Regions from separate parts of the Alteromonas sp. DY56-G5 genome, predicted to be linked through region 1. Evidence: predicted binding sites of a transcription regulator. Region 1 holds the regulator's gene; the other holds the start of a gene.
The links. Region 1 encodes FNR, which switches genes on or off when oxygen is low (the NO sensors DNR and NnrR bind a similar motif). Its sites were predicted from a motif close to TTGATCTAGATCAA; they were not measured.

Region 2: a site for FNR is predicted at 2,231-2,244, ahead of NO989_RS00500 (cytochrome ubiquinol oxidase subunit I). Genes of this name have one in related genera too.

Annotation. Positions count from the first base shown of each region.
Region 1 is NZ_JANHZQ010000006.1:14,626-18,819, forward strand. Features, by position in the region: gene NO989_RS04185 (heavy metal translocating P-type ATPase) at 1-1,254, shown strand, start outside; gene ccoS (cbb3-type cytochrome oxidase assembly protein CcoS) at 1,256-1,486, shown strand; gene NO989_RS04195 (sulfite exporter TauE/SafE family protein) at 1,473-2,132, shown strand; gene fnr (fumarate/nitrate reduction transcriptional regulator Fnr) at 2,178-2,915, shown strand; gene NO989_RS04205 (IS4 family transposase) at 2,961-4,194, opposite strand, start outside.
Region 2 is NZ_JANHZQ010000001.1:119,428-123,621, forward strand. Features, by position in the region: gene NO989_RS00485 (hypothetical protein) at 1-17, opposite strand, end outside; gene NO989_RS00490 (sigma-54 interaction domain-containing protein) at 86-1,366, opposite strand; gene NO989_RS00495 (DUF3365 domain-containing protein) at 1,522-2,127, shown strand; gene NO989_RS00500 (cytochrome ubiquinol oxidase subunit I) at 2,453-4,033, shown strand; gene cydB (cytochrome d ubiquinol oxidase subunit II) at 4,030-4,194, shown strand, end outside.

The sequences.
Region 1 (4,194 bases):
CAAATTGTACGACTGCAAGCAAGTGCCATGGCGAGTAAACCTAAAGCAGCGCAGATAGCCGATAATTTTTCTCGCTATTTCGTTACCGCGGTATTGCTGATTTCGGCGTTAACCTATGGCTTTTGGGCGTATCAGGGTAGCGACGAGGCATTTTGGATCACCATATCGGTGCTGGTTGCAACCTGCCCTTGCGCATTAGGGTTGGCTACGCCATCAGCGTTAACCTGCGCTATGGCAAAATTAAACAGACAAGGTATTTTACTAAAACGCGCCGATGCGCTTGAACAAATTACTGACATTGACACCATCGCATTAGACAAAACCGGCACGCTCACAAAAGGCAAATTTACTATTTCAAATGCCTGGTACGCTGACGGTGTGGATAGTAATAGTGCGCTATCAATTGCCCGCGCTTTGGAGTCACGCTCTGAACATCCGATTGCCAAAGCCTTTAGCGACGATATAGCCTTTAGCGACGGTGTAGCCCTAAGCGAGATTTCTGCCTCTAGCGGCAGTGCTGACGCTATCGATAACACGGTACACAAAGTGACTAATTTTACCGTTACGCCAGGAGGTGGTATCAGCGGTGAGATCAATGACACGTTGTTTTCTATGGGATCTGTAGCATTCAGCGTTCACGAATCACAGCTAAAACTCATTGAAGCGTTCCCTTCAGCTAACGTGTTTCTCACGGTTAAGGGGCGTATTATGGCGGCGTATGAAGTAAAGGATTCACTAAGAGAAGATACGCAAGAAACTCTCGATATATTAGCTGCAAGCCATACTCTCGCCGTTTTAAGTGGTGATACACAGCAAAACGTTAATGCGCTTACCGCACCATTGCCAATTTCGACCGCTAAAGGTGGCCTAACACCTGAGCAAAAGTACGAAGCCGTTCAAGCTATGCAGCAATCTGGCGCGAAAGTAATGATGATGGGTGACGGTATTAACGACGCTCCAGTTCTTGCCAGCGCTGATGTGGCAATTGCAGTGGGTAATGCCACAGACGTGGCTAAAACTGCCGCCGACGTGATACTGCTTGGCGATCAGCTGCTTTCTGTACCAGAACTTATTCGAACTGCGCACCAAGTGAAGCAAAAAATAAGGCAAAATATTGGCTGGTCGGTAGGTTACAACGTTTTGATCTTACCTTTCGTCGTATCAGGCCTACTTTCACCGTGGATGGCTGTTGTTGGTATGTCGTTAAGCAGTATCATTGTGGTCACAAACTCAACGCGACTCTTGAGCAAATAGCATGAGTATTATTTACGTATTAATTCCAATCGCCATCATCATTGTTGCCGTCGCTATCGTGATATTCTTTTGGGCGGTGAAAACCAATCAATTTGAAGATTTAGATCGCCAAGGGTATAGCATACTGTTTGACGATGATCTTCCGCCAGAAGAAAAAAAGCTAGCTGAGCAACGCAAGCAACTTCAAGACAGTAAAGTAGACAAAAGCCAAGCGCCACATGGAAGGGATTAACTACTTCTCTGCCTTTCTTATCGGCTTAGCCGGCGGAGTTCACTGTGTGGGAATGTGCGGTGGAATCGTCGCTGCGCTAAGGATGGTATCGCCTAAAGGCGCTTCAGCACTACCCTATACCCTTGCCTATAACATGGGACGTATGGTGAGCTACACCATCGCCGGAGCAATAACCGGGGCAATTGGAAAAATTGCAGCAGATTATATACCTCTTGCCAACTATGCCCTTTCCCTACTTAGCGGAATCATGTTGCTTCTACTGGCGTGTTATTTGGGTAAGTGGTGGACTGGCTTAACGGTGCTGGAAAATGCTGGTAAAGGCCTATTTTCCAAAGTCCAGCCGCTTTCAAAACGCTTTTTGCCATTTAAGACCCCTTTAAGTGCATTGCCTTATGGTTTTATTTGGGGTTGGCTTCCTTGCGGTTTGGTGTATTCCACACTTACCTGGTCTCTCGCAGCGGGTAATGCGCTAGAAGGCGCAGCTATTATGTTCTTCTTCGGTTTGGGTACATTACCCACCTTACTCGCCGCAAGCGCTGGTAGCCAATATATTGTTCAAAGTTTTCAACATAACCATTTTAGACAAATTATTGCAGTAATAATGGCAATATATGCAGCTTATCTTATTCATAGCGCAATCGTTTAAAAATGGGTGTATTATTGTCGGGTATTCTTTTAGAGAGCGTGCATTATGAGCAAAGGAAGCCAATTTTCTATTCACTGTCAAAACTGTAGTTTCAGTCACTTATGTTTACCGGTGGCGTTAAACAAAACAGAAATCGAGTCTCTTGACGATATTATTGAACGCAAGAAGCCGCTTCATAAAGGTGACACGCTGATTCAAACTGGTGATAAATTCCGTTCTCTATTTGCAGTGAGAACCGGTTCATTCAAATCATTTGTGACTAATACCGAAGGTGAAGAACAGATTACCGGCTTCCACTTTCCTGGTGACATTATCGGTTTCGATGCATTAAGAGAGAACAAGCACCAAAGCTATACTTCTGCGTTAGAAACTGCCATGGTGTGTGAGCTTCCCTACGAGACCCTCGACGAAATGTCAGTGCAATTTCCAAAGCTACGCCACCAGATCATGAGTTTCATGAGCGCTGAAATAAAACAAGATCACGACATGATCATGCTTTTAAACAAGCGAACTGCAGAAGAGCGCTTACTGTATTTCATCTCACACCTGTCGCAACGCTTTGAAGAGCGTGGCTTTTCCCATAGAGAATTCCACTTAACCATGACGCGCAACGAAATTGGAAACTATTTAGGATTAACGATTGAAACGATTAGTCGTCTGTTAAGCCGTTTTCAAAAAGACAACATCATAAAAGTAGACGGCAAGCTTATTACTATTTTGGATTTCGATAGGCTAAACACCAAACTAGCGGCGCTTAACGGCCCTAGCGTTGTCTGCGGTTAGTCCTTTTTAAGTGTTAAATAAGGCGCGCACTAAGCGTAATGCTAGTCAGTTAAGCTGACTGGCTTTTTTCTTTGTGGGGTATTTAGTCGGTCTTTTCCTCACAACTCGTGGATAATACCTGTCAGGTCGTTTGTCAGGTAACTTCATCATCCTCAACGATTCCATCAGGTATTCATAGTGGACGGGCAGTTTGGTCACTGTGTCTGGGATGGTGGTCAGGAAGAAAACGATGATATGCCTCATGCATAGACCGAAGCTAAGCCGTGAGGGAGATAGCTCCGGCATATCTTTTACGGCATCAAGCATCATCACTCTAATCAGATTGTAGGCGAGTAATAGTCCCCACAGTTCCTGACGCACCATCTCAGATTTCTTGCTGCGAAGCGTCAGCTTTGCCTGATGTAACGTCTGTTTCATTTCCCTGAAGCCCAGTTCTATTTCCCAGCGTTGAACGTACACATCGGCAATCTCTTCGTAGGGGAACTGCATAGCATCGACCATTGAACTAAGCACGCGGTAGGTCTTTCCGTTTACTTCGTAGCTGGTCAGTCTCGCTTCGATGGTTTCAGGTAAACCATCAAACTTCTTCCGCGCCTGAGGCGAGGTCTTGAGGGTGACTACAGCATCATGTTCTCTTAGTTGATGTTTCACTATGTACTGTAAATCTTTACGGGCGGGCAGCATCCAGTGCGTATTAACACCTTTGGTCATCCACAGGTGCAGTAATCCCAGCGAGTAATATCCTCTGTCGAAGAGGGTTAGAGAGTTATCAGGGACTGAAGGAATAAGCCGCTCTGCAAGAGACATCTCTCCGACATCACGGCCGTCAAATTCACTGGCCAAAAGAAGGTGGCTAGACGTTTCCATCAGACTACACATGCGTACCTGCGGGTACGGGTTATCGCCCATCACATTCCGGTCACATCCGAATGCGGCAAGGTTCTCAGTGGTATCCTGGGCACGGAACATCACACCATCAACCGCCAGTACATTTAAACCACACCACTGTTCAAAGGCATACTCACCAAATGCCCGCTGTGCCATCAGCTTAAAGACATGACCGACAGCTTCTTCGCCCAGTCGCTGCCGGGCCTGCACCACTGCGCTGGGAGCAACAAACCTGTTTTTACCAGGTAACGAGATATCCAGTTTATTCGCGATATCCCAGACCGGATCACTACGAAACAGACTCATACCAACAATAGTAAATACGACCGAATCCAAAGGTAAGCGGCGACGTCTGACGGTCGCTACCCCCGATAAAGCATAAGCTTGCTGA
Region 2 (4,194 bases), on a different contig from region 1:
AGGCGTCTTAAAGTCATTTTTCTTTATCTGGTTAGCGCCTTTTTATCATAGCCTGCGTTTTGGTAATTTTTCTACCTATTATTTTTTACGTATCTCCAACCCCCGCTTTTTTCAGCTTTCTGTAAAGTGTACGGGTACTCACTCCCAGCGCTTGTGCAAGTTGCTGGGTATCGCCTTCAAAAGACGTGTGAACCTGACGTAAGTATTGGCGTTCCAATTCGTCTAAGGTCACAACGTTACTGTGAGATGACGAGGCATCATTGATAGCATCAGAGCTTATGTTATCGAGCTCGGGTAAGTCTGTATCGTAAATAACGGTTTCATCAGCCAGTAAAATAGCTTGGTCTACAATGTTTTTGAGTTCGCGAATATTGCCTGGGAACGGGTAGTTGGTTAGTTTTTCTAGCGCGTTTTTATGAAACCGTTTTTTCTCTTTAGACATTGCCAAAAAATGAGCGGCTATCAGTGCTATATCTGATTTTCTTTGTCTTAAAGAAGGGAGGTTGATAGGAAAACCGGCAATGCGGTAGTAGAGGTCTTGTCTGAATTCGCCCGTTTCCACCATGTGCTTTAAATTTTTGTGTGATGCACACACCAAACGAAAATCAGCCTTTTTAGACACTGTGCTTCCTACAGGTCGATAAGTTTGAGACTCGAACAGCCGCAGAAGCTTTACTTGTGTGGAAAGTGGGATATCGCCGACTTCATCAAAAAACAATGTGCCGCCTTCCGCTGCTTCTACGAGCCCTTTCTTATTTGTGGTTGCGCCTGTAAATGCCCCTTTTTCATAACCGAATAGTTCGCTTTCAAGCAGCGTGTCAGACATGCCGGTACACTCGATGACAACAAATGGTTTGCCAGCACGGTGACTACTCGAGTGAAGTGCTTGGGACACCAGCTCTTTACCCGTGCCGGTTTCGCCAAACAGTAGTACTGAAATATCTGAGTTAGCGGCGCGATTTATTTTGTTTAGCATTGCTTTAAATGCCTCTGATTCGCCGACCATCTTTCCTGCTGAAGGTCGGTTTGAGGCAAACGAAAGCTTATCAAGTATTTCCAAGAAACCTAATAATTCTCCGCTACCGTCGAAGATCGGGCGCATGAGGATGTCGCAGTAGCTTTGACCCTCACTGGTGGTATGAACGTGTACTACGCTAGCCGCTCGTCCTGTGGCTTTACTCTCTTGCATGGGGCAATGCTCGCCGCACTTATCGCAAGGTTTGCTGTTGCGGTGAGAGACTTGATAGCAGGTACTAAAGCCAAGCTTTATATCCACAGGGTAGGTATCTCTGTAGGGCTGGTTGACAGCTTCAATAACGTAGCTTGGGTTAATGAAGATTGCGGGTTTATCTATCGCATCTATCATCGCTTGTACTATGGATATATTCATGGGTGGCTGAATATTAGTTTGTTCTAATTTAATTTTGGCAATTTATCATATTGGCATAGAGCTTGTTCACTGTTTGAGACAAACGACAATACTTCGGTAGCAACTCATTCAATTCCAAAGAGAGTTTTATAATGAAAAATAGCGTAATGCTGATGGCGATAAGCTTATTGGCAAGTAGTGCTCATTCATTGGCAGATACAGTGACTGCCAATGAGAAAAAAAGTGAAAACAGTGTACAGGAAAAAGTCAAAGAAGCGCGATTACACGCAAAAGCACTGGGAGGCGCGCTAAAGTCACGACTACAGCAAGCAATTCAATCCGGAGGGCTAGAGGCTGGCGTTAACGAATGCCAGATTGCAGCGGCTCCTATTGCTCTGGCGCTTAGTCAAAACGGGTGGGAGGTTGGGCGTACCGCGCTGAAAGTAAGGAACCCAAACAATGCGGCAGATCAATGGGAGCGTGAGCAGTTAGCGTGGTTTTCACAATTACTGACCAAAGCTAAGCAAGACAATTTGGCCCCTAAAAGACCTATTGAAACTTATCAATACGATAGCGAAAGCGGTGAGTTTAGGTACATGATGGCGATTGAACAAGGTCAGGTGTGCATGGCATGCCACGGAGCCAATGTGGCACCTTCAGTAAAACAATCCATTCTAAAGCACTATCCCAATGATCAAGCTACAGGGTTTGAATTGGGTGATTTACGGGGTGCATTCACAATCACATATACACCCTAACGCGCCCTATTCTCTACCTCTCAATGTTCACCTACGTGACCTTTCTCTTGTGCCATATTTGTCACCTAAATGACAAATATGGCGAATGCATCGCCATGAATTGTTGCGTTGGATCAATAAGCCACACGCTCGGTCGTGGAATAATTTATCTGCACAGTACGAAAATACCGCCGTTTATCGGTAATGCGCTTAAGCAGCCAAATTACTGATGTATGGCATAAACCGTGCTCTTGCCATGCGGCATATTCACGTGTTCATCACTGAATTTTAAACCACTTTTCTGCTAAGCGTTTAACGCGCACACGAAATACAAGGGAGATAACCCATGAGCGATACGTTAATAGAACTATCGCGGTGGCAATTTGCATTAACTGCAATGTTCCACTTTATATTTGTACCCTTAACTTTGGGGCTTAGTTTCTTACTTGCCATTATGGAATCGGTATACGTAATGACGGGTAAAGAAATTTATAAGCAGATGACCCAATTCTGGGGAAAGCTGTTTGGAATTAACTTTGCCATTGGTGTAGCCACAGGCTTAACCATGGAATTCCAGTTCGGAATGAATTGGTCTTACTATTCTCACTATGTAGGCGATATCTTCGGTGCGCCACTTGCCATCGAAGGCCTAATGGCCTTTTTCCTGGAGTCTACCTTCGTGGGGTTGTTCTTCTTTGGCTGGGACAAAATGTCAAAGGTGAAGCATCTGATGGCGACTTGGCTGGTGGCCATTGGTTCAAACTTCTCTGCACTGTGGATCTTGATTGCTAACGGCTGGATGCAATACCCGGTAGGCGCTGAATTTAATTTTGAAGCCATGCGTATGGAAATGACCAGTTTTGCTGAGGTTATTTTTAACCCCGTAGCACAGGTCAAATTTGTTCACACTGTATCAGCAGGTTACGTGACCGGCGCAATGTTTGTGTTGGCAATTTCAAGTTACTACCTGCTTAATCATAAGCATATCGCCTTTGCGCGCCGTTCGTTCGCCATAGCTGCTAGCTTTGGCCTAGCCTCAACGCTTTCTGTGATCGTGCTAGGTGATGAGAGTGGTTATGAGCTTGGTGATGTACAAAAAGTGAAGCTGGCAGCAGTTGAAGCTGAGTACGAAACCCATCCTGCACCTGCGCCGTTTACCGTGTTTGGTATTCCAAACGACGAGAAGCAGGAAACCGAGTACGCCCTTCAAATTCCTTGGGCAATGGGCATAATTGCTACCCGTTCGTTAACCGAAGAAGTAAAAGGTATTAAGGATCTTAAAGAAGAGAATCGCGAGCGTATTCTAAGCGGAATTAAAGCCTATGAAGTGCTTGATGATGTAAGAAACGGCACCGCGACAGCTGAGCAACGTACTGCCTTCGACCAAAATAAAGACAGTTTGGGCTACGCTATGTTGCTAGAGCCTTTCACTGAGAACGTTTCAAATCCTTCTGATGCCGCGCTTCAACAGGCAGTAGATTACAGCATTCCGCCGGTTGCCCCATTGTTTTGGAGTTTCCGCCTTATGGTTGTGGCTGGCTTTATTATGCTTGCGCTATTTGTGTGCGCCTTTTACTACAGCACTAAACACAAGATTACTAAGCCACGTTGGCTATTAAAAAGCGCGCTCTACGGTTTGCCGCTTCCTTGGATTGCCTGTGAGGCTGGCTGGTTTGTCGCTGAATATGGCCGCCAACCATGGTCAATTGCAGAGGTGCTTCCGGTGCATACGTCGGTATCTAATCTCGCCGTAAGCGACGTGGTAATAACCCTTGTAGCCTACAGTGCTTTCTACACCGGCATGTTCATTATTGGTTTTTACCTAATGAAGAAGTTTGCCAAGAAAGGGCCAGTTCCACCTGAAGATAAGCAGCCTGACACTGAATTTGATCTTATTGACCTTGATGAGCAAGGAGCAAAAGCATGATTGATTATGAACTACTGAGAGTCATTTGGTGGTGCTTGGTTGGCGTTCTGCTAATTGGCTTCGCGGTTACTGATGGCTTCGATTTGGGCGTTGGAGCACTGCTCACGCTTATTGGTAAAAATGACAAAGAGCGCCGCGTAATGATAAATACAGTAGGGCCG